Regions from separate parts of the Pseudomonas sp. NPDC079086 genome, predicted to be linked through region 1. Evidence: predicted binding sites of a transcription regulator. Region 1 holds the regulator's gene; each other region holds the start of a gene.
The links. Region 1 encodes sigma-54, which starts transcription at its own class of promoters, with help from an activator protein. Its sites were predicted from a motif close to ANTGGCATNNANNTTGCTNT; they were not measured.
Positions count from the first base shown of each region.

Region 2: a site for sigma-54 is predicted at 2,933-2,952, ahead of ACIGEK_RS10130 (CmpA/NrtA family ABC transporter substrate-binding protein). Genes of this name have one in related genera too.
Region 3: a site for sigma-54 is predicted at 2,866-2,885, ahead of flgB (flagellar basal body rod protein FlgB). Genes of this name have one in related genera too.
Region 4: a site for sigma-54 is predicted at 3,778-3,797, ahead of glnK (P-II family nitrogen regulator). Genes of this name have one in related genera too.

Region 1 is NZ_JBITTY010000004.1:171,864-177,706, forward strand. It holds gene pmbA (metalloprotease PmbA) at 1-1,171, shown strand, start outside; gene ACIGEK_RS18835 (HPr family phosphocarrier protein) at 1,234-1,506, opposite strand; gene rapZ (RNase adapter RapZ) at 1,519-2,376, opposite strand; gene ptsN (PTS IIA-like nitrogen regulatory protein PtsN) at 2,379-2,852, opposite strand; gene hpf (ribosome hibernation-promoting factor, HPF/YfiA family) at 2,868-3,176, opposite strand; gene ACIGEK_RS18855 (RNA polymerase factor sigma-54) at 3,369-4,883, opposite strand; gene lptB (LPS export ABC transporter ATP-binding protein) at 5,022-5,747, opposite strand; gene lptA (lipopolysaccharide transport periplasmic protein LptA) at 5,750-5,843, opposite strand, start outside.
Region 2 is NZ_JBITTY010000002.1:132,049-137,891, forward strand. It holds gene ACIGEK_RS10120 (ABC transporter ATP-binding protein) at 1-323, opposite strand, end outside; gene ACIGEK_RS10125 (ABC transporter permease) at 351-1,340, opposite strand; gene ACIGEK_RS10130 (CmpA/NrtA family ABC transporter substrate-binding protein) at 1,398-2,786, opposite strand; gene ACIGEK_RS10135 (transcriptional regulator) at 3,264-3,581, opposite strand; gene ACIGEK_RS10140 (hypothetical protein) at 3,793-4,185, shown strand; gene alaC (alanine transaminase) at 4,354-5,580, opposite strand; gene ACIGEK_RS10150 (ANTAR domain-containing response regulator) at 5,721-5,843, opposite strand, start outside.
Region 3 is NZ_JBITTY010000003.1:410,833-416,675, reverse strand. It holds gene ACIGEK_RS16665 (molybdopterin oxidoreductase family protein) at 1-1,073, shown strand, start outside; gene grxD (Grx4 family monothiol glutaredoxin) at 1,196-1,522, shown strand; gene bfr (bacterioferritin) at 1,594-2,064, opposite strand; gene ACIGEK_RS16650 (bacterioferritin-associated ferredoxin) at 2,332-2,550, opposite strand; gene flgB (flagellar basal body rod protein FlgB) at 2,934-3,341, shown strand; gene flgC (flagellar basal body rod protein FlgC) at 3,357-3,800, shown strand; gene flgD (flagellar hook assembly protein FlgD) at 3,826-4,494, shown strand; gene flgE (flagellar hook protein FlgE) at 4,538-5,843, shown strand, end outside.
Region 4 is NZ_JBITTY010000001.1:418,891-424,733, forward strand. It holds gene sutA (transcriptional regulator SutA) at 1-304, opposite strand, end outside; gene ACIGEK_RS02085 (ammonium transporter) at 563-1,813, opposite strand; gene ACIGEK_RS02090 (ammonium transporter) at 1,893-3,206, opposite strand; gene glnK (P-II family nitrogen regulator) at 3,243-3,581, opposite strand; gene ACIGEK_RS02100 (accessory factor UbiK family protein) at 4,009-4,278, shown strand; partial or broken gene ACIGEK_RS02105 (YifB family Mg chelatase-like AAA ATPase) at 4,318-5,280, shown strand; gene ACIGEK_RS02110 (recombinase family protein) at 5,325-5,843, shown strand, end outside.

The DNA of each region.
Region 1 (5,843 bases):
CCGCGACCAGGGCTTTGGCATCACCCTGTATGTCGGTCAGCGCAAGGGCTCGGCGAGCACTTCGGCCAGTGGCGAAGCTGCGATTCGCGAAACCGTAGCGGCAGCGCTGGCGATTGCCAAACATGCCTCCGAGGACGAATGCGCCGGTTTAGCTGATGCGGGCTTGATGGCCCGCGAACTGCCGCAGCTGGATCTGTATCACGCCTGGTCGATCACCCCAGAGCAGGCCATCGAACAGGCCTTGAGTTGCGAGGCAGCGGCTTTTGCCGCCGATCAGCGGATCAAGAATGCCGACGGCACTACGTTGAATACCCACCAGGGTTGCCGGGTATATGGCAACAGCCATGGCTTTATCAACGGTTACGCCAGTACACGGCACAGCCTGAGCTGCGTGATGATTGCCGAGCAGGGCGGTCAGATGCAGCGCGATTACTGGTATGACGTCAATCGGCAGGGCGAGTTACTGGCTGATGCCGGGAGCATTGGCCGTCGTGCAGCTGAGCGTGCGGTCAGCCGTTTGGGCGCGCGTCCGGTGCCGACCTGTGAGGTGCCGGTGCTGTTTGCTGCAGAGCTGGCGGGCGGGTTGTTTGGCAGCTTTCTAGCGGCAATTTCGGGTGGCAACCTGTACCGCAAGTCGTCGTTCCTTGAGGGCGCGTTGGGGCAGCAGTTATTCCCTGAATGGTTAACCCTCGATGAGCGGCCGCATATTCCGCGTGCGCTAGGCAGTGCTGCTTTTGATGGTGATGGCTTGGCCACTTATCCCAAATCCTTTGTCGAGCGTGGTGAGCTGCTGTCCTATGTGCTCGGCACCTATTCCGGGCGCAAGCTGGGTATGCCGAGTACCGCCAACTCAGGCGGTGTGCATAACCTGTTTGTCAGCCATGGCGATGAAGACCAAAAAGCATTGCTTAAGCGCATGGGGCGTGGGCTTCTCGTCACCGAACTGATGGGGCAGGGCCTGAATATGGTCACCGGTGATTATTCGCGCGGTGCGAGTGGTTACTGGGTGGAGAACGGTGAAATTCAGTTCCCGGTGCAGGAAGTCACCATCGCCGGCAACTTGCGCGACATGTTCAAGCAGATTGTCGCGGTGGGCAGTGATCTGGAGCTGCGCAGTAATATCCGCACTGGTTCGGTGCTGATCGAGCGCATGACGGTGGCCGGTAGCTAACCTATAGGGCACAAAAAGGGCTGCCCGTTTGTACGGTGCAGCCCTTTTTATTGCCTGCGGTTTTACTCACCTTCGTCGAAGTAATTGTTGATCAAGTCGCTCAGGGCCTGCAGGGCTTCGGCATCCTGTTCGCCTTCGGTATGCAGGTGTATGGCCGTGCCTTTACCGGCGGCGAGCATCATCACCGCCATGATGCTCTTGCCGTCGACCAGGCTCTCCGGCGTGCGGCCTACCTTAACCTGGCAGGGGAAACGCCCGGCGACGCCGACAAACTTGGCAGCCGCGCGGGCGTGCAGGCCAAGCTTGTTGATAATGGTGATTTCGCAGGCGGGCATCGCGGCAATTCCTTAACTGAGGTCGCGGTGGCGAATCTGAACGTTCTTCAGGATGGGTTTGAGGGTTTCACCTAGGCGGTTGGCCAGGTATACCGAGCGATGATGGCCGCCAGTACAACCGATCGCCACCGTGACATAGGCGCGGTTGCTGGCGGCAAAACGTGGCAGCCATTTGGTCAGGTAGGCGAGGATGTCCTGATACATGTCTTCGACATCGGCCTGTGCAGAGAGGTAATCGACTACCGGCTGGTCGAGCCCGGAGAAATCGCGCAAGTCCGGCTTCCAGTAGGGGTTGGGCAGGCAGCGCACATCGAATACCAGGTCGGCATCCACCGGCATACCGCGCTTGAAACCGAAGGATTCCAGCAGAAATGCGGTGCCTGGCTCGGGCTGATTGAGCAGGCGCAGCTTGAGGCTATCGCGCAGCTGATAAAGATTGAGGTGCGTGGTGTCGATCTTCAGGTCGGCCAGGTCAATAATCGGCCCGAGCAGCAGGCTTTCATCGGCGATGGCTTCAGCCAGCGAACGGTTTTCGTTGGTCAGCGGATGGCGTCTGCGGGTTTCCGAGAAGCGCTTGAGCAGGGTTTCTTCGTCGGCATCCAGGTAGATCACATCGCACTTGATATGCCGTGCGCGTACTTCCTCTAGCAGCTCGGGAAAGCGCTTGAGGTGGCTCGGCAGGTTGCGTGCATCAATCGACACCGCGACCTGCGGATGCAGCAGCTCGGTGTGCAGCAGGGCGCGCTCGGCCAGTTCAGGCAGCAGCCCGGCGGGCAGGTTGTCGATGCAGTAGAAGCCGTTGTCCTCAAGCACATCGAGGGCGGTGCTCTTCCCGGAGCCGGAGCGACCGCTAACGATGATCAGGCGCATGCTCAGGCTCGGTTGAGTTGGCTTTGTACGTCCACGACCACCTGATACAGGGCTTCACTGCTTTCGGCTTGACGCAGGCTGGCACGCACATCGCTGCGATCGAGCATGCTGGCGATTTGCCGGAGCAGTTCCAGGTGAGCGTCGGTGGCCGCTTCGGGCACCAGCAGGACAAACAGCAGGTCCACTGGGGCGCCGTCGATGGCGTCGAAGTCTACGGCAGAGTCCAGGCGCAGCAAGGCGCTGATCGGCGCTGTACAACCGGGCAGGCGACAGTGCGGAATGGCAATGCCATTACCGAAACCGGTCGAGCCGAGTTTTTCGCGGGCAATCAGGCTTTCGAAGATGTCTTGGCCGTCCAGGTCAGGCAGCTCGCGCGCCACCAGGTTGGCAATCTGTTCGAGAACACGTTTTTTGCTGCCGCCCGGCACGTTCACCAGGGAACGGCCGGGGGTCAGGATAGTTTCAAGTCGGATCATAGGAGATAGACGATGTCAGCGGGCCATAGCGCCCTGTTGACGTTCGAGCTGTTTTTCCTTGTGTTTGATGAGTTGTCGGTCGAGTTTATCAGTCAGTAGATCGATGGCTGCGTACATGTCTTCATGCTCGGCATTGGCGACAACTTCGCCGCCGGCAATGTGCAGGGTCGCTTCGATTTTCTGTTTGAGCTTCTCGACCTCCATGGTGACTTGCACGTTGGTAATCTTGTCGAAGTGGCGCTCCAATCGGCCGAGTTTTTCGGCGATGTAGTCGCGTAGGGCGTCGGTCACATCCAGCTGGTGTCCACTGATGTTGACTTGCATACCGCTTTCTCCTTGTTGCCGTGTGTAAGAGGCAGGCGAGAGGCCTGCCGCCGGAACACTGTGGCGTGGAAGACTCTACAAAACGAGCCTGGCACGGTCGCTGATTGCTTGCTGGCAGTATGGCTGCTTTTGCGAAAAGGCGAGGCCGGACGTGTTGTGTATCGAGTGATCGTCTTCCTTCTTCGTGCCGCCTTAGATCAATCGTTTGCGCTCACTGGAAGGCGCTATTCCGAGGGATTCACGGTACTTGGCGACCGTGCGGCGAGCGACTTGAATGCCCTGTGCTTCCAGTAAACCAGCGATCTTGCTGTCACTCAACGGCTTTTTCGCATTTTCCGCCGCGACCAGTTTTTTGATGATGGCGCGGATCGCGGTGGACGAGCATTCGCCGCCCTCGGAGGTGCTGACGTGGCTGGAGAAGAAGTATTTCAGCTCGTAAATACCACGTGGCGTGTGCATGAATTTCTGCGTGGTTACCCGCGAGATGGTCGACTCATGCATACCTACAGCTTCGGCAATATCGTGCAGCACCAAAGGCTTCATCGCCTCGTCGCCGTAATCAAGGAAGCCGCGCTGGTGCTCGACGATCTGCGTGGCAACCTTCATCAGGGTTTCGTTGCGGCTCTGCAGGCTTTTGATAAACCAGCGCGCTTCCTGCAGCTGGTTACGCATAAAGGTGTTGTCGGCGCTGGAATCAGCGCGCTTCACAAAGCCGGCGTATTGCGCGTTGACCCGCAGGCGCGGCATCGCTTCTTGGTTCAGCTCTACCAGCCAGCGCTCGTTGTGTTTGCGCACGATCACGTCGGGCACCACGTATTCCGGCTCGCTGGATTCAATTTGCGAGCCGGGGCGCGGGTTGAGGCTCTGGATCAGGTCGATAACCTGACGCAACTCGTCCTCCTTGAGCTTCATGCGGCGCATCAGCTGGCTGTAATCGCGGCTACCGAGCAGGTCGAGGTAGTCGCTGGCCAGGCGCTGGGCTTCGCTCAGCCACGGAGTTTTCGCCGGCAGCTGACGCAGTTGCAGAAGCAGGCATTCGCCCAGGTTGCGTGCGGCGATGCCGGTGGGTTCGAACTGCTGAATGCGGTGGAGTACGGCTTCGACTTCGTCGAGTTCGATGTCCAGTTCCGGGTCGAAGGCCTCGACCACTTCTTCCAGCGTTTCTTCTAGATAGCCCTGCTGGTTGATGCAATCGATCAGGGTGACGCCGATCAGGCGGTCCTTGTCCGACATCGGGGCCAGATTGAGCTGCCAGAGCAGATGACTTTGCAGGCTCTCGCCGCTTGAGGTGCGGGTGGTGAAATCCCACTCGTCATCATCGTTGGTGCTACTGGGCAGGCTGCTGGCGCTGGTCTGGTAGATGTCTTCCCAGGCGGTATCGACGGGCAGCTCATTGGGAATGCGCTCGCCCCAATCGCCTTCCTCCAGGTTGTCCACGGTCTGCGTGGCTTCCTGATAGTTGGTTTCCTGATAGGGCGCTTCGGGCTGTTCGCTGGGGCTGGCACTTTCTGCGCCATCGGCCATGGGGTCCGAATTGTCGAAATCATCGCCATCTTCCTGGCGTTCGAGCATCGGGTTGGACTCCAAGGCCTCCTGGATCTCTTGTTGCAGATCCAGGGTAGACAGTTGGAGCAGGCGGATGGCCTGTTGCAGCTGCGGTGTCATCGTCAGCTGCTGGCCCATTCTCAGGACTAGCGATGGTTTCATTGCAGACCTTATTTACCGGCGTCTGTGCGCAATCCACTACAGGGCGTTTTCAAAAAGCGCCACTAGGAAGCAAATTATATGCCTGACTTTAAGGGTTTTGCCTAGCCTTGGCTGCAGTCGGCTTGAGAAAAGCTGTGGTTACAGCCTGAACTCATGCCCCAGGTAAACTTCTTTCACTGTCTGGTTGGCCAGAATTGCTTCGGCATCACCTTCGGCGATCAGCTGGCCATCGCTGACGATATAGGCCGTTTCGCAGATATCCAGGGTTTCGCGGACGTTGTGGTCGGTGATCAATACACCGATACCCTTGGCCTTGAGGTGATGGATGATCTGCTTGATATCGCCCACGGAAATCGGGTCAACACCGGCGAAGGGTTCGTCGAGCAGGATGAACTTGGGGTTGGTCGCCAGAGCGCGGGCAATTTCCACGCGGCGGCGCTCACCACCAGACAAACTCATGCCGAGGTTGTCGCGGATATGGCTGATATGAAACTCCTGCAGCAGGCCTTCAAGTTCCTTGCGGCGTGCGGCGCCGTCGAGGTCCTTGCGGGTTTCCAGGATGGCCATGATGTTGTCGGCCACGCTGAGCTTGCGGAAGATCGAGGCTTCCTGTGGTAGGTAACCGATGCCGGCACGAGCGCGGCCATGCATGGGCTGATGGCTGACGTCGAGGTCGTCGATCATCACGCGGCCCTGATCAGCCTGCACCAAGCCAACGATCATGTAGAAACAGGTGGTCTTGCCGGCACCGTTGGGGCCGAGCAGTCCGACGATCTGCCCGCTGTCGATGCTCAGGCTGACGTCGCGCACGACCTGACGGCCTTTGTAGCTTTTGGCCAAGTGTTGGGCTTTCAATGTGGCCATTATTACTGCGCCTGCTGGTCGGCTGGTTTGTTCTTCGGCTGGATCACCATGTCGATGCGCGGACGTGGCGCAGTGACGTTGGTGCCTGTGGCTCGG
Region 2 (5,843 bases), on a different contig from region 1:
TTGAATACCTGGCGTACGGCCAGTTCAATGTTCTCGTAGCAGGACAGCCAGGGCAGCAGGCTGTGGTTCTGGAACACCACGGCGCGTTCCGGGCCGGGCGAGTTGACCTCGCGGCCATCGAGAATGACCCCGCCGCTGGTGGCTTGATATAGCCCAGCGACGATGTTCAGGGCGGTGGATTTACCGCAGCCGGAGTGACCGATCAAGGAAACGAATTCGCCCTTGTCGATCTTCAGGTTGACGTTTTGCAGTGCGCAATACAGGCCCTTGTCGGTGGGGAAGTCGATGCCGACGCCGGACAGTTCGAGGTGTGGACGGTTCATGTGATGCTCCTCAATTCTTCGATGCGCTTAGCGCAGGTCGGCGTTTTTGTCCCAGCTGACACGGCGTTGCAGTGCGAGCATGAGGCGGTCGAGGGCGAAACCGATCAGGCCGATGACTACCACCGCCACCATGATCCGCCCCAGGGAGTTGGAGCTGCCGTTCTGGAACTCATCCCAGATGAATTTACCCAGGCCCGGGTTTTGCGCGAGCATTTCAGCGGCAATCAGCACCATCCAGCCGGTGGCCAGCGACAGGCGCAAACCGGTGAAGATCATCGGTATGGCTGCCGGAAGGACGATGCGGCGCACGTGGCTGAGTGGCGACAGGCTAAGTACGCGGCTGACGTTTTGCAGGTCTTTGTCCAGGTTGGCCACACCCACTGTGGTGTTGATCACGGTGGGCCACAGGCAGCACAGCGCTACGGTAACCGCCGAGGTGACGAAGGATTTGGCAAACAGTGGCTCGCTGCTGGTGTACACGGCGCTGACCACCATGGTCACCAATGGCAGCCAGGCCAGCGGCGATACCGGTTTGAAAATCTGGATCAGCGGGTTGATGGCGATATAGATGGGTTTGCTCAAGCCGCAGACAATCCCCAGTGGGATAGCGATGAGCGAAGCAATTAGAAAACCAGTCATCACCGTGTACAGGCTGGTGAGGATCTGTTTAAAGAAGGTTGGTTTGCCGGTGTATGGGCGAATGCTGACCTTGGCGGCGGGGTCTTTGGCCAGCTTTTCGGCATTGCGCACTTCCTGGCGCTCGAAGAACGCATCGGCCTTTTTCTGTTCGCGCAGGTGCTCATTGACCAGTGCGCCGAACTGAGTGGCCACCTGGGTCGGAGCCGGGAATTTGCCGAGACTGGTATCGATGCTGCCTGCAACCAGTTGCCAGAACAATAAGAAGGCCAGGGCGCCGATGGTTGGCATCAACAAATTCGGTAGCCAGCGCTTGAATGCGGCTGCGCGGGCTGTTTTCAGGGTGTCTTGAATGGGTTGGGCGACGGCTGGATTACTCATCGTCATATCCTCTGGTAACGATGGGGCGGCAGGTGCGGACCCCGGGCGCCGGATGGGTTAGAGCGTGGAGTCGGCTTTCAGACCAATCTTGAATTGCTCGATGTAGGCGTTGGGTTTGCGCCCGTCGTAGCTCAGGCCATCGATAAATTCATTGGTTGGCGCACGGAAGCCTTCCTCGCTAGCCGGCGGAAAGTCCTCAGCCTTGGCTTTACCTTCTGCAATCAGCTCATCTGCGGCGCTGCGATACACCGCCGGCAGGTAGACCTGCTTGGCAATGTCGAAGTACCAGCTATCCGGCTTGGCATCGCTGACTTGGCCCCAGCGGCGCATCTGGGTCAGGTACCAGATAGCGTCGGAGTAGTAGGGGTAGGTGGCGTTGTAGCGGAAGAACACGTTGAAGTCCGGTACGTCGCGCTTGTCGCCTTTCTCGTACTCGAAGGTGTCGGTCATGGAGTTGGCGATCACCTTTGCATCGGCCCCCACGTATTCAGGGCGCGCGAGGATTTCTACGGCTTCGGCGCGGTTGGCGTTGTTATTTTCATCCAGCCACATGCCGGCACGGATCAGGGCCTTGACCAGACGCTTGTGGGTTTCCGGGTTGGCGTCGGCCCATTCTTTGGAAACACCAAGAACTTTCTCCGGGTTGTTCTTCCAGATCTCGTAGTCGGTAATCACCGGTACGCCGATGCCTTTGAACACGGCAGCCTGATTCCACGGCTCGCCGACGCTGTAGCCGCTGATAGTGCCGGCTTCCAGGGTGGCAGGCATTTGCGGCGGCGGGGTGACCGAGAGCAGGGCGTCAGCGTTTAGGGTGCCAGTGATGTCGCCTTTGCCCGGTGCGTAATAACCCGGGTTGATCCCGCCAGCAGCCAGCCAGTAGCGCAGCTCGTAGTTATGGGTGGATACCGGGAACACCATGCCTAGGTTGAACGGCTTGCCCTTGGCTTTGTATTGCTCGATGACCGGTTTCAGTGCATCAGCTTTGATCGGGTGCACCGGTTTGCCGTCTGCCATCGGCACGTGTTTTTTCATTTCCTCCCACACGGCATTGGACATGGTGATGCCGTTGCCGTTGAGGTCCATGGAAAATGCGGTGACCACATCTGCCTTGGTGCCAAAGCCGATGGTGGCGCCTAGAGGCTGACCAGCGAGCATGTGCGCACCGTCGAGTTCGCCGGTGATAACTCGGTCCAGCAGTACCTTCCAGTTGGCTTGGGCTTCAAGAGTGACGTACAGCCCTTCATCCTCGAAGAAGCCTTTTTCGTAGGCGATCGCCAGCGGGGCCATATCAGTAAGTTTGATAAAGCCGAGTTTGAGTTCGTCCTTTTCCAGTTCGGCAGCCAGGCTGATTTGCAGGCTGAGCGGATTGAGCAACAGGGCTGCGGCGCAGCCAAAGCCAGTCAGGGTCTTTTTCAGCAGCGAACGGCGAGCGTTGAAATGACGCATGGTAAATCCTCAAGCCTCAGAAACGAAAAAAGACGTCAACGGCCAACACCGCCCAGCGAGGGCAGTTTGCCTTTGACGTCTTTGTCTATTCGTCCCGATCACCGCCGTTGGCGATCTGAAGACGGGTATTAGGTCTTGAGGAGGTCATTGCAAAGGGCTTGCCAGCTTTATTAAAGCCGCCAGTTGCTATCGCCGATTAGGCCCTCAGTGGGTCTATATCGAGTCTAGGAAAAGTCAGTAAGTTATTTAAATACATATAGTTAAGAAAGTTATCTAACTATTAATTTAGGCTGCTATTGACAGGCCGGCGGGTTTATTTCCCGGGCCGATGAGGTCGCGTTCTGAGCCAGAGGCGTGCAGCTACTCACAAAGGTGAGCGTTTTTGGTTCGCCAGGCCCGATTGCATCGGGCACTGCATTACCCGCATCACATGCTTTACGTAAACGCACACTATTGGGTTCTAACTACAGCGCGGCGTTACTGTGCTGCAGGCCGGCGCTGCGCTTCTTCTATGAATTCCTTAAGCCAGCGCAGTACCTCCACTGCCTCCCATCGCGACGGGTCGAACATGGCATAGGCCAGGCCCTGATAGCCGACTACATCCAGCTGCCGGTGATAGCCCGCGCGTTGCAGCAAGGCTTCGATCTCGGCAAAGCAGGTGTTGAAGTGCACCCGGGAAAACGGTGTTTTGCCCTCAGTGACGATGCCTTCAAGCTGTAATTCATTGACGGTAGCTCGGACTTTTTCCAAGGGCATGCGGTTTACGCTGTGTTTCAGCTGCAGTACGTCGAGCATCTGGGTACTCCTGTTAACGCCTTGTATGGGCCCGATCTGCCGGGCGGCATGGTTGGCTGGATGGCATGACCAAGGGTAATCGAAAAATACTGTACAAATAAACAGTATTCGATAATAGTAAGCCCAAGGCCTTAACCGGCACCTACTCGATCACTCGCGCCATCTGCCCGCAAAGCCAATGGCCACAGGCACTGCAGAGGAGTCACTAACAATGCAACAGATGCTGATGACAATTGTGCTGTTGGGTCTTTTGGCCGGCTGTGCGCAACCGCAGCTTGATCAACCCAGGGCTAATGGCACCTACCTGGTGATTGAGAACGGCCTGGCCTGGGCCGTGCTGGTATCGGACGGCAAGCGCGTGGAAGAGCAGGGCACGGTGGTGGATGTGATCAGACTGCCGAGCGAGGGTTCTGCCGTAGCGGCCAGTTATGTGATCGAAACGGCCAATTGCGGCCGTGTGCAGTGGTTGAGCGAACGCTCGGATGCGGCGGATGGCATGACCAACCTGATGTCGCTGCACAGCAACAATCAACTGGGGCAGAGCGGTTGCGTGATTACCGATGGCCTGACCCGGGTTTGGACGGTGCTGGATTACTCCGGCTGAAAACTCAAAGTCTGCTGCGCGTCGGCCCTGCTGCGTTAAAAACAGGCTCGGAATGCTCATGTACAAAAGTACACTCCGCTTCCTTGCCTGTTTTTGCCTTGCAGGATACTAGCTCGCGAGACTTTGAAGAAATTTCAAGGGTACCTTTCAGTACCCTCTATCTGTTGCTTATTCGTCGGTCTTAGCTTTTTTGCCGGGTAACAGTCCATCGGCGCGGAACATCGTCTTGATCCCGCGAATTGCCTGACGGGTGCGGTCTTGGTTTTCGATCAGGGCAAAGCGCACATGATCATCGCCATAGTCGCCAAAGCCGATGCCAGGCGAGACGCAGACCTTGGCCTCCAGCAACAGCTTCTTGGCGAACTCCAGCGAGCCGAGCTGCGCGTACTGCTCGGGAATCTTTGCCCAGACATACATCGAGGCTTTCGGGTTTTCGACCATCCAGCCCAACTCGTGCAGGCCTTTGACCAGCAGGTTGCGGCGATGACGGTATTGCTCGGCGATATCGCGCACGCATTGTTGATCACCTTCTAGCGCGGCAATCGCCGCCACCTGCAGCGGGGTGAAAGTGCCGTAGTCGTGGTAGCTCTTGATCCGCGCCAGGGCGTTGACCAGCTCCTTGTTGCCGACCATAAAACCGATACGCCAGCCTGCCATGTTGTAGCTCTTCGATAGGGTGAAGAACTCTACGGCAATGTCCTTGGCGCCCTGAACCTGCATGATCGACGGGGCTTTCCAGCCGTCGTAGACAATATCGGCGTAGGCCAGATCGTGGATCACCAGCACGTCGTATTGCTTGGCCAGGGCTACCACACGCTCGAAGAAATCCAGCTCGACGCACTGCGCGGTCGGGTTGGAGGGGAAGCCAAGGATCATCATCTTCGGCTTGGGGATCGATTCGCGAATCGCTCGTTCCAGCTCAGCAAAGAAGTCCACGCCGGGAATCAGCGGCACTGAGCGTACCTGGGCGCCAGCGATGACCGCACCATAGATGTGGATCGGGTAACTGGGGTTGGGCACCAGCACGGTGTCGCCATGGTCCAGGGTTGCCAGCATCAGGTGCGCCAGGCCTTCCTTGGAGCCGATGGTGACGATGGCTTCGCTTTCCGGGTCGATCTCGACTTCGTAGCGGTCTTTGTACCAGCGCGAAATAGCGCGGCGCAGACGTGGAATGCCGCGCGAGGTGGAGTAGCCGTGGGTGTCTTCACGCTGCGCGACCTGCACCAGCTTCTCGACAATATGCGGCGGCGTGGGGCCATCCGGGTTGCCCATGCTGAAGTCGATGATGTCTTCACCACGGCGACGCGCGGCCATCTTCAGCTCGGCGGTGATATTGAAAACGTAAGGGGGGAGTCGATCAATGCGCGCAAAGCGGCGCGAAGCTTGGTCAGCCATGCTTTCCTCGGATACGTAAGCGCCCGGAACCGTCCGAGCGACGTTGGCCAGTGCGCTGGCCAGGCGGCGAAGATAAGCGGCGCGCCACCCGGCTGTCCAGCACAGTCAAGTGGCGCAGTGGCATAACAGTGCAGCTCGGTTCAGCTACCGAGCATGTCGTGCATGGCGATGATCTGTTCGGCCACCTGCGCCAGCTTCTGCTGACGGCTCATGGCCTGACGGCGCATCAGGGTGTAGGCCTGTTCCTCGTCGCAGCTTTTCAT
Region 3 (5,843 bases), on a different contig from region 1:
CGTCTGGCGGGCATTTCAATCGCTGGCAGAGCCGCGTCTCCGGCTTGCCGGAATACGGCGGCGAATTACCGGTGTCGGCCCTGGCCGAGGAAATGCTCAGCCAGGGTGAAGGGCAGGTGCGGGCGCTGGTCACGGTGGCGGGCAACCCGGTGCTGTCCACCCCCAACGGTCGGCAGCTGGAGCAGGCGCTGGATGGTCTGGAGTTTATGCTCAGCATCGACTTCTACATTAATGAAACCACCCGCTATGCCGATCTGATCCTGCCGCCGACCGGGCCGTTGGAGCACGATCACTACGACACAACCTTCAATATGTTTGCGGTGCGCAACGTCACCCGCTTCAACGAGGCGGTACTGGCTAAGCCTGCCGGCGCGCTGCATGACTGGGAAATTTTCGTCGGCCTGGCCAAGGCCTTTGCTGCCAAGACTGGCGTGGAACTCAAGCCGACCATGGCGCCTGAGCAGATGATCGACATGGGCCTGCGCTTTGGTAGCTACGGCGATAAGTCGGAACATAAGCTGTCGTTGGCTGCGCTGCGTGAGCATCCGCATGGCCTCGACCTGGGCGCGCTCAAGCCCAATTTGGCCAATCGCCTGAAAACAGCTAATAAGCAGATCCAGGCTGCGCCGGCGGTGATCATGGCTGATCTGCAACGCTTTGCTGCGCAGCCTACAGCCAAGGCGGACGAGCTGCTGCTGATCGGTCGACGCCATTTGCGCAGCAATAACTCCTGGATGCACAACTACCACCGCCTGGTTAAAGGCAAGCCGCGCCATCAGCTGCTGATGCACCCGGCGGATCTGAGTCAGCGCGGGCTGAGCGATGGCCAATTAGTGCGCGTGCGTTCGCGGGTCGGTGTCATTGAGGTGGAAGTGGCCGCCAGTGAAGACATGATGGCCGGTGTTGTCAGCCTGCCGCACGGTTGGGGGCACGCCCGGCCTGGCGTGCAGATGAGCATCGCAAGCGAGCAGCCAGGCGCCAGTGCCAATGACCTGACTGATGAGCGGCAACTTGATGCCTTGTCCGGCAATGCCGCGTTGAACGGTGTTCCGGTGCAGGTTGAGGCCGCTTGACCAACTGATATTTGGCACAAGGAAAGTGGCAGGGAAGGCCGAGCATTGCGCTCGGCTTTTCGCTACAATGCCCCGCTACCGTGCCGACCCGTGAGTCGGGAAGTTAAGTCCTGAGGTGCCCAATGGATATCATCGAAACCATCAAAGAGCAGATCGCTAAAAATACCGTTCTGCTGTACATGAAAGGCTCGCCGAACGCTCCGCAGTGCGGCTTTTCCTCCAAAGCTTCGCAGGTTGTGATGGCCTGTGGCGAGAAATTCGCCTACGTCGACATCCTGCAGAACCCGGAAATTCGCGCCAATCTGCCTAAATACGCCAACTGGCCAACCTTCCCGCAGCTGTGGGTCGGTGGTGAGTTGGTCGGCGGCAGCGACATCCTCGCGGAAATGTTCGATAAGGGTGAGCTGCAGACCCTGATCAAGGACGCTGTGCAGAAAGCTGATGCTTAATCAGTAACTGTAGAAACAATAAACCCCGCCAAGTGCGGGGTTTATTGTTTAGGGCGTCAGCGTTTCGGCGTTTACTCGTCCATTTGCGACTGCAGGTAGTTCTGCAGGCCTACGGCATCGATCAGGCTTAGCTGAGTTTCCAGCCAGTCGATGTGATCTTCCTCGGAACAGAGGATTTCTTCGAGCAGTTCGCGGCTGGCGTAGTCACCGATGCTTTCGCAGTAGGCAATCGCAGCTTTCAGGTCGATGTGCGCCTTGTGTTCGATCTTTAGGTCGCACTCGAGCATTTCCTTGGTGTTTTCACCGATCAGGATCTTGCCGAGATCTTGCAGGTTGGGCAGACCTTCGAGGAAGAGGATGCGCTTGATCAGTTTGTCCGCATGCTTCATCTCGTCGATGGACTCGTGATACTCGTGCTCGCCCAGCTTCTTCAGGCCCCAGTCCTCATACATGCGTGCGTGCAGGAAGTACTGGTTGATTGCGACCAGCTCGTTACCGAGGATCTTGTTCAGATGCTGGATGACCTTCTTGTCGCCTTTCATGTCTGCGCTGCCTTGCAAGGGGAGTTGGCCTCAAATTCTGGGCCGATGATTTTCGACTGTCAAACCTAAGTATTTGAATTTAAAGTTAAAATTAATATGAATACGAATGCTTAAGTTCTGCACTTTGGCGCTAAGGTATTGAATTTAAGCTATAAAAATGGCGTGAAGACATTTTTAACGTTACATAGCGACGGCTCGCAGGACGGCCGCATGGATGGTCGCCCATAAAAAACCGGACGCTAGGTCCGGTTTTTTATATCGCTAAATTTAGGCGGCAACAAAGTTAGCCGGGTAGGCCATTGCGGCCTGACTGCTCTGCACGTCGCTCAATGTTTCGCGTACCACTTGCTTGGCCAGGCAGGCGCACTTGCCGCATTGGCTGGCAACACCGAGGGTGGCGCGCACGTCACGGTAGCTGCAGCAGCCCTCGTAGATGGCTTCGCGGATCTGACCGTCAGTAATACCTTCGCAGAGACACACGTACATGATTAAGGCTCGTGGCAGGGCAGTGGCTAATGCGAAGGATACTAATGTTAATGAGAATGCTTGTCAAAACTGTATATGGTTGATTGCGAATCGTCTGACGGACGGTGGCGGCCAGGGCCTCGCAGCGGGGGGGGAGCCGCTGCCCACCCTGAGCGGTGATGGTCACGCAGCTTTGCGCTGAAATTTGCCGCGTGAGTTGCAATGAGGCAAAACCCGCTTGCCGCTTGCTTGCCCATAGGCGGAAAGAGCTTGCCGCTTTGCCGCTTATGTTGTGGTTTTTATCAATCAAGCTGTTGATAAATAAGTAAAAAATAATATGGCACAGGCATTGCTTATGGTCTTGCACGGAAAGTAGTAACACCAACCGGCAAAGGTTTCTGACCATGAGCATCAGTTTCGATCGGGCACTCGGCATACATGAACAGGCACTGGGCTTTCGCGCTCAGCGTGCCGATGTGTTGGCCAACAACATCGCCAACGCCGACACGCCGCATTACAAGGCGCGTGATTTGCAGTTCGCCACTGTGCTGGCGGAGCAAAGTGCGAAGAGCCAGCGTGGTCCGGTCAGCCTGAATCGTACTGATAGCAAGCATATTTCAGCCGATGGCGTGAGTGCCGGTGAGGCCGACCTGGCGTATCGCACCCCGTTCCATCCTTCGATTGATCAGAACACCGTTGACCTGCAGATCGAGCAGTCCAATTACGCAGAAAACTCGGTGCAGTTCCAGGCCAGCTTTACCTTTCTCAATAGCAAGTTCAAAGGGCTGGTCAACGCCCTGCGCGGCGAATAACAGGAGCCTGATGCCATGTCACTAGCCAGTGTTTTCAACATTGCCGGAACCGGGATGAGCGCCCAGAGCACTCGTCTGAACACCATTGCCAGCAATATCGCCAATGCTGAGACCGTTTCCTCGAGCATCGATCAAACCTACCGCGCGCGCCACCCGGTGTTCGCCACCATGTTCCAGTCAGCCCAGAACGGCGATCGCGGCTCGCTGTTTGCCGAGCAGGATGAGGCAGGTGTGGGCGTGCAGGTGCTGGGTGTGGTTGAGGATCAGAGCAGCCTGATGCCGCGTTACGAACCTAACCATCCAGCAGCCGATGCCGGCGGCTATGTGTATTACCCCAATGTCAATGTGGTGGAGGAAATGGCCGACATGATTTCTGCCAGTCGAGCCTTTCAAACCAACACTGAAATGATGAATACCGCCAAGCAGATGATGCAGCGCGTATTGACCCTCGGTCAGTAAGCCAACGGAAAAGGAGTGCAACCCCATGAGTACTGTTGGCGATGTCAGTGGTTCGGCGCTGGATCAATACCAGATCAAGAACGAGACCAAGACGAATAAGGACCTGGGTAAGAATGAGTTTCTTAACTTGTTGGTGGCCCAGTTGAATAACCAGAACCCGCTGGAGCCGCAAGGGAACGGTGAGTTTATCGCCCAGCTGGCGCAGTTCAGCCAGGTTGAAGGGATCGAGAAGTTGAATACCAGCATGGGTTCGCTGCTCACCGGTTATCAGTCGTCCCAGGCGCTGCAGGCGTCCTCGTTGGTGGGCCGCAAGGTGATCATTCCGAGCGACAAGGCGGTGGTCGATACCAGTGAGAGCTTTAAGGCCAGCCTGGTGCTGCCTGCCAGCAGCAGCAACGTCTACGTCAACATCTATGACAAGGCCGGCTCTGCGGTCAGTCGGATCAACCTGGGAGAGCAGGCGGCCGGCAATGTCAGCTTTATTTGGGATGGAAAAGATGCCGGCGGCAATCTGTTGCCGCCCGGCACTTATAAGTTTGAGGCGCAGGCTACATACGCCGACGGCACCAAGGGGCTTTACACCATGCTGCCGGCCAACGTCGACAGTGTGACCTTGGGCGGCAAAGAGTTGATGTTGAACCTGGCGGGACTCGGCAGCGTGCCAATGTCGCAAGTCCAGGTGATCGGTCAGTAACTAACAGGTTTTAGCCGCCGGCTGTCCGGCAAAGGAGTCTTCCATGGGTTTTAATATCGGTCTTAGCGGCCTACGTGCCGCGACCAGTGACCTTAACGTGACCGGTAACAACATCGCCAACGCCGGTACTGCCGGTTTCAAGCAGTCGCGCGCCGAGTTTGCCGATGTTTATGCGGCGTCTGTGTTGGGCTCTGGTTCGAATCCGCAGGGCAGTGGTGTGCTGCTCGGTGATGTGTCGCAGCTATTTAATCAGGGCAATATCAATTACACGCAGAACGCCCTGGACCTGGCGATCAACGGCAACGGCTTTTTTCAGACCAGCAACAATGGTGAAGTGAGCTACACCCGTGCCGGTTACTTCGGCACCGACCGTGACGGCTTTATGGTGAATAACTTTGGTTATCGCCTGCAGGGCTATGCGGTGGATGCCAGTGGTAATTTACAGAATGGCATCGTTAACGATTTACGTATCGAGACGGCCAGTCAAGAGCCTCGGGCAACTGAGAGTCTTGAGCAGGTATTCAACCTCAACTCGACTAATAGCGTGCCGACTACCGTGCCGTTCAATCCGTCGGATCCCACGACCTATAACTCGTCGACTTCGACCAATATTTACGACACCCAGGGCAACTCCCACGTATTCACCCAGTATTTCCTCAAGACTGGGCCCAATACCTGGCAGATGAATGTGCTAATCGACGGGCGCAACCCGGATGACCCGACGCTGACCACGCCTTCCTCTGTGGATCTACAGTTCACTACTGCCGGGCAGTTGGATATTCCTGCGTTGATCGCCTCAACGCCGACCGGTTTTGCTGTAGATGCCAATGGTGTTATCAACCTGACCACCTGGGTGCCGGCCGCGCCGGATAATGCTATCCCTCCTGTATGGAGTAGTAACGGCGCTACTGCCAGCCCCGCAGGTGTGGCTATTGATGTGCGTCCTTCAACGCAGTTTGCCAGTAACTTTGCGGTTAATCGGGTCAGTCAGGATGGTTACACCACTGGCCAATTGGCGGGGTTGGAAATTGATGACACCGGGGTAATCTTTGCCCGCTACACCAATGGTCAATCCAAGGTTCAGGGGCAAGTGATTCTGGCTAACTTCGCCAACGTCCAGGGCTTGACGCCTGTGGGTAAGACCGCCTGGGTGCAGTCCTTCGAGTCTGGTGAGCCGGTGGTCGGTACGCCGCGCAGCGGTACCCTGGGTGCGCTGCAGTCTGGTGCCCTGGAAGACTCTAACGTCGAGCTGTCGGATCAGTTGGTCAACCTGATCGTGGCGCAGCGCAACTACCAGGCCAACGCCAAGACCATTGAAACCGAAAGTGCGGTAACTCAGACCATTATCA
Region 4 (5,843 bases), on a different contig from region 1:
TGTCTGGCTTCTTGGGCGGGTCGGAGACCACGTTAGGCTCAACTTCCTGCACCTTGCCACCACGGGAGAGGAACTCTTCCATGGCGCGGGCCAGAGCGTCGCGCTCTTTCTGCTTGGCTTCGACGCTCGGCAGTTCTTCTACGTCGACGGCAGCTTTGGCTTTCTTGCTTTTGCTGGCCGGTACAACTTCGTCGTCACCGTCGCCATCATCATTGCTGTCGCCATCATCAGCGGCAGCCAGTTCCTCGCCTTCGTCTTCGTCAGCGCCTTCTAATTCGTCGTGTTCCAGATCTTCGTCGCTCATGTTCCAACCTCATGACTTGCGAAAAGCAGAGTAGTTATAGCCCAGCTGCGTCAGCTTTCTAACGTCGCTGATAAAAATTCCAGTGGCCTTGCCTTGGGCTGAGCGCTGCGCATCGGCGAACTGCGCTCAACGGCGCGCATTCTAGGGTCTGTTGCCGCTCCATCACAACTGCGCAGATGCTGAAAAACCACAACCTTTAATTGGCATTCAGAAAAAACAAAGGGCGCCATTAGGCGCCCTTGTTCGAAGCAGTGGGAATTAACGCTTGGTGAATTCCGGATAGGCTTCCATACCGCACTCAGCGATGTCCACGCCTTCGTATTCTTCTTCCTCACTGACACGCAGCCCCATCACCAGCTTGATGATGGACCAAACGATCAGGCTGGCAATGAATACCCAGGCAAAGATCGAACCGATACCCAACAGCTGAGCACCCAGGGTGGCATCGCTATTGGTCAGGCAGACCGCCAACAGACCCCAGATACCAACCACACCGTGAACAGAGATGGCGCCGACTGGATCGTCGAGTTTCAGCTTGTCCAGACCAAGGATCGAGAACACCACCAGCACGCCACCCACACCACCGATCAGGGTTGCTTGCAGGGCAGTTGGGGTCAGCGGTTCGGCAGTGATTGCCACCAGGCCAGCCAGGGCACCGTTGAGGGCCATGGTCAGGTCGGCCTTGCCGAACAGGATGCGTGCCACGATCAGCGCAGCGATCAAGCCACCGGCAGCAGCCATGTTGGTGTTAACAAACACGTTGGCCACGGCGTTGGCGTCTTCGATGGTGCTCATCTTCAGCTGCGAGCCACCGTTGAAGCCGAACCAGCCCATCCACAGGATGAAGGTACCCAGCGCTGCCATTGGCAGGTTGGCACCCGGAATGGCGTTGACCTGGCCATTCGGGCCGTACTTGCCTTTACGTGCGCCGAGCAGCAGTACGCCAGCCAGAGCAGCAGTTGCGCCAGCCATGTGCACTACACCGGAACCGGCGAAGTCGAGGAAGCCGGCTTCGTTGAGGAAGCCCGAACCCCATTTCCAGAAGCCCTGCACCGGATAGATGAAGCCGGTCATGACTACAGCGAATGCCAGGAAGGCAAACAGCTTCATGCGCTCAGCCACAGCACCGGAAACGATCGACATGCAGGTCGCAGCGAACACCACCTGGAAGAAGAAGTCCGAACGCGCCGAGTAATAAGGAGCATCGTCGCCGCCGGCCAGAACCGACTCAACGCTGTTCTCGTCACCGAGCAGGAAGCCGAAGCTTGGCAGGATGCCGCCTTCCGGACTGGAGTACATGATGTGGTAGCCGATCACCAGGTACATGATGCTTGCCACTGCGTACAGGGCGATGTTCTTGGTGAGGATTTCAGTGGTGTTCTTGGCTCGCACCAGACCGGATTCGAGCATGGCAAAACCCGCTGCCATCCACATTACCAGGGCGCCGCAAACCAAAAAGTAGAAGGTATCAAAACCGTACTGCAGTGCAGTCAATGCTGTGTTGTCCATGGTTCACCTCTTGCCGTTGCGCTTTTTAGCGCTATTCGGTTAAGACGTCCGGGGTTGGCTCCGGACGCGCTCCGTGTGCTTACAGGTTGTAGCCGCGCTCGTTATGCAGGGCGAGATCGAGACCGATGGTCTCTTCCTCTTCGCTGACACGCAGGCCCATTACTAGGTCGATCACTTTCAGAATCACGAAGGTCACCACCGCGGTGTACACCACTGTGAAGGCCACCCCCTCGAACTGGATCCACAACTGCGCCGGAATATCTTCCACCGTACCGAAGCCACCCAGCGCCGGCGCGGCAAACGCCCCGGTGAGAATGGCGCCGACAATGCCGCCCACGGCGTGTACGCCGAACACGTCGAGGGAATCGTCATAACCCAGCTTGCGTTTCAGGCTGGTGGCGCAGAAGAAGCAGATCACCCCACTTGCCAGACCAATCGCCAGAGCGCCCATCGGGCCAGCCGTACCGGACGCCGGAGTGATCGCCACCAGACCCGCCACAGCACCCGAGGCAATGCCCAGAACGCTTGGTTTGCGGTGAGTGATCCACTCGGCGAACATCCAACTCAGCGCCGCCGTGGCAGTGGCAATCTGGGTGACCAGCATGGCCATACCGGCGCTGCCGTTAGCGGCCAGCGCAGAGCCTGCGTTGAAGCCGAACCAGCCTACCCAGAGCATGCTTGCACCGATCAGGGTGTAACCGAGGTTGTGCGGCGGCATCGCAGTAGTAGGAAAGCCCTTACGCTTGCCCAGCACCAGACAGGCCACCAGACCGGCGATACCAGCGTTGATGTGCACCACGGTGCCGCCCGCGAAGTCGAGCACGCCCCAGTCCCACATCAGAGCACCATCGCCGCTCCAGACCATGTGCGCGATAGGCGCATAGACCAGGGTGAACCACACCGCCATGAAGATCAGCATGGCCGAGAACTTCATGCGCTCGGCAAAGGCACCGACAATCAGCGCGGGCGTGATGATGGCAAAGGTCATCTGGAAGGTGATGAAGACACTCTCCGGAATCCCAGCCACCAGGCTGTCTAGAGTCAAACCCGAAAGGAAGGCTTTGGAGAAACCACCGACGAAGGAGTTGAGGTTGAGTACCCCCTGCTCCATGCCAGTCGTGTCAAAGGCCATGCTATAGCCATAGACAACCCAAAGAATGCTGATCAACCCGGTAATCGCAAAACACTGCATCAGCAATGACAGCACGTTCTTCGAACGCACCATGCCAGCGTAGAAAAGCGCCAGACCGGGAATGGTCATAAACAGCACCAGTACAGTGGCGACTAACATCCAAGCGGTGTCGCCGCTGTTCAGGCTTGCCTCTTCGGCCATGGCATAGCCAGGAACGAGAGACAAAAGGGCTCCTAGCCCTGCGATTTTTCGCAGAGTCATGGTTTAACTCCTGGGGCGTGGGGTTCGTTCGGAGGCTTAAACTGCGTCGGTGCCGGTTTCGCCGGTACGGATGCGGATTGCCTGTTCCAGGTTTACAACGAAAATCTTGCCGTCACCGATCTTGCCGGTGTTAGCAGCCTTGGTGATGGCCTCGATCACGCGATCGAGTTGATCGTCAGCGATGGCCACGTCGATTTTCACTTTTGGCAAGAAATCGACCACGTATTCAGCGCCGCGGTACAGCTCGGTGTGGCCCTTCTGGCGACCAAAGCCTTTGACTTCAGTGACAGTGATGCCCTGCACGCCGATCTCCGACAGTGACTCACGGACGTCGTCCAGCTTGAACGGCTTGATGATGGCAGTGACTAGCTTCATGTAACTTTCTCCCGTGTAAGGTGGACTTGCCCCAGGAATTACGAACCCGGCTCAAGTCTAAGCGCAGTGCCTGGCTTTTGTAATGCATCGTGACCCTGTCTCAGCAGCACCGATGCTCACCAACCGCTCCCAACGAAGCACTTCCCCGCTTCGCCTGACGCACCGGAACTGCATCGGTGCATGCGTCGCAAGAGACAAAGCAGAAAGCTTGCCAGATCAGGAAAAACCGATTTATTTCATGCATTTACCCGGCAAACGGGCGTTTTAGCCTGGTAATAGCCAACAGCCAGCGCACAACAACGGTGCAACAGCGCGCCAGGCAGCGCGCGAAAACTGTGCAGACCGCGCCAGTCATGCGCCGGCCACACCCGGCAAGCCGGGCAAAGCTGCGTGCTACACTGCCGCCATCTGCAAACGGAACCTCACCATGCTGCCACCTAAAGCCCTGCTAGACGCCCTGACCACCCACGCCTCGCGCCTGCTCAACGGTGACGCACCCTTGCCGCGCGGTGAATTCGAAGCCCAGTTCAAGGTGCTACTGCAAAGCGCCTTCAGCAAACTCGACTTGGTCAGCCGCGACGAATTCGACAGCCAGATGGTCGTACTTGCTCGCACCCGTGCGCGCCTGGAAGCGCTCGAAGCCAAGGTCGCCGAGATGGAAGCACGCAGCGCAGACGCCCCAGCTACCAGCGAGTAACGCCCACCGCGGATGCATCAGCCGATCAAGGAGTGATCGATGTCCCTGGCCATAGTCCACAGCCGCGCCCAGGTGGGTGTTGAAGCCCCCGCCGTCACCGTCGAAGCCCACCTGGCCAACGGCTTACCCTCGCTGGCGCTGGTCGGTTTGCCAGAAACTGCGGTCAAGGAAAGCAAAGACCGCGTACGCAGCGCCATCCTCAACTGCGCCTTCGATTTTCCACCCAGGCGCATCACCCTCAATCTGGCACCTGCAGATTTACCCAAGGACGGCGGACGTTTCGACCTGGCCATTGCCCTCGGCATTCTCGCCGCCAGCGGCCAAGTGCCGGCCGGCGCACTGGAACACCTCGAGTGCCTGGGTGAGCTGGCGCTGTCCGGGACGATTCGTCCGGTACAGGGCGTATTGCCGGCAGCGCTGGCCGCCCGCGCCGCAGGACGCACCTTAGTGGTGCCCAAGGCCAATGCCGAGGAAGCCAGCCTAGCCTCCGGGCTGACAGTGATTGCCGTCGAGCACCTGCTGGAAGTCGCCGCCCACCTCAATGGTCAGACACCGATTGCGCCCTATCAGGCTCAGGGCTTGCTGCGCCACGTGCTGCCCTATCCGGATCTGGCCGAAGTGCAGGGGCAGATTGCCGCCAAGCGCGCGCTGCTGGTGGCGGCGGCCGGTTCGCACAATCTGCTGTTTACCGGCCCGCCCGGAACCGGCAAAACCCTGCTGGCCAGCCGCCTGCCGGGCTTGCTGCCACCACTGGATGAACAGGAAGCGCTGGAAGTAGCGGCGATTCATTCTGTCGCCAGCCACACACCGCTAAGCGCCTGGCCGCAACGACCTTTTAGAACGCCTCATCACAGCGCATCGGGCCCGGCGCTGGTCGGCGGTGGCAGTCGCCCGCAGCCTGGCGAAATAACCTTGGCTCACCACGGCGTGTTGTTCCTTGATGAGCTCCCCGAGTTTGATCGCAAAGTCCTGGAAGTCTTGCGTGAGCCCCTTGAGACCGGCGGGTGGTATTCTCACATTTTTCCAATCGACATAGGAAGCCCGGAATGCCTACTGCCTACGCTTATATCCGCTACTCGTCGAAGGCCCAAGGTGAAGCCGGTAGGGACTCCGTAGACCGTCAAATGGCTTCAATCCAAGCCATTACAATTCAGCAAGGTATTGAGTTACCGCCCGAGAATATCTACTCGGATACAGGCATATCTGCACACGATGGAAGCAACAAACGAAAAGGAAAACTAAAAGAACTCATTGATATGATTAGCGATATGCATATCAAAGAAGGCGATTATATATTCGTTGAAAGTATCGACCGACTTAGTCGACAAAGACTTCTCCAAGCAAAAGAATTAGTCAATGGCATACTTGAAAAAGGGGTTATTTTAATAACCACCATTGATGGTCAACGATATGAAAAACCAAACGAAACAAACCGAATTGATGACTTACAACAAGACATTCTTTTAAGTGTCATCGCAAAGCGAGCATACGAAGAAAGTAAGACAAAATCAGTTCGTAGAAAATCTGCATGGAATAGAGCCAAGAAGTTAGCCGAAGAAGAAAAG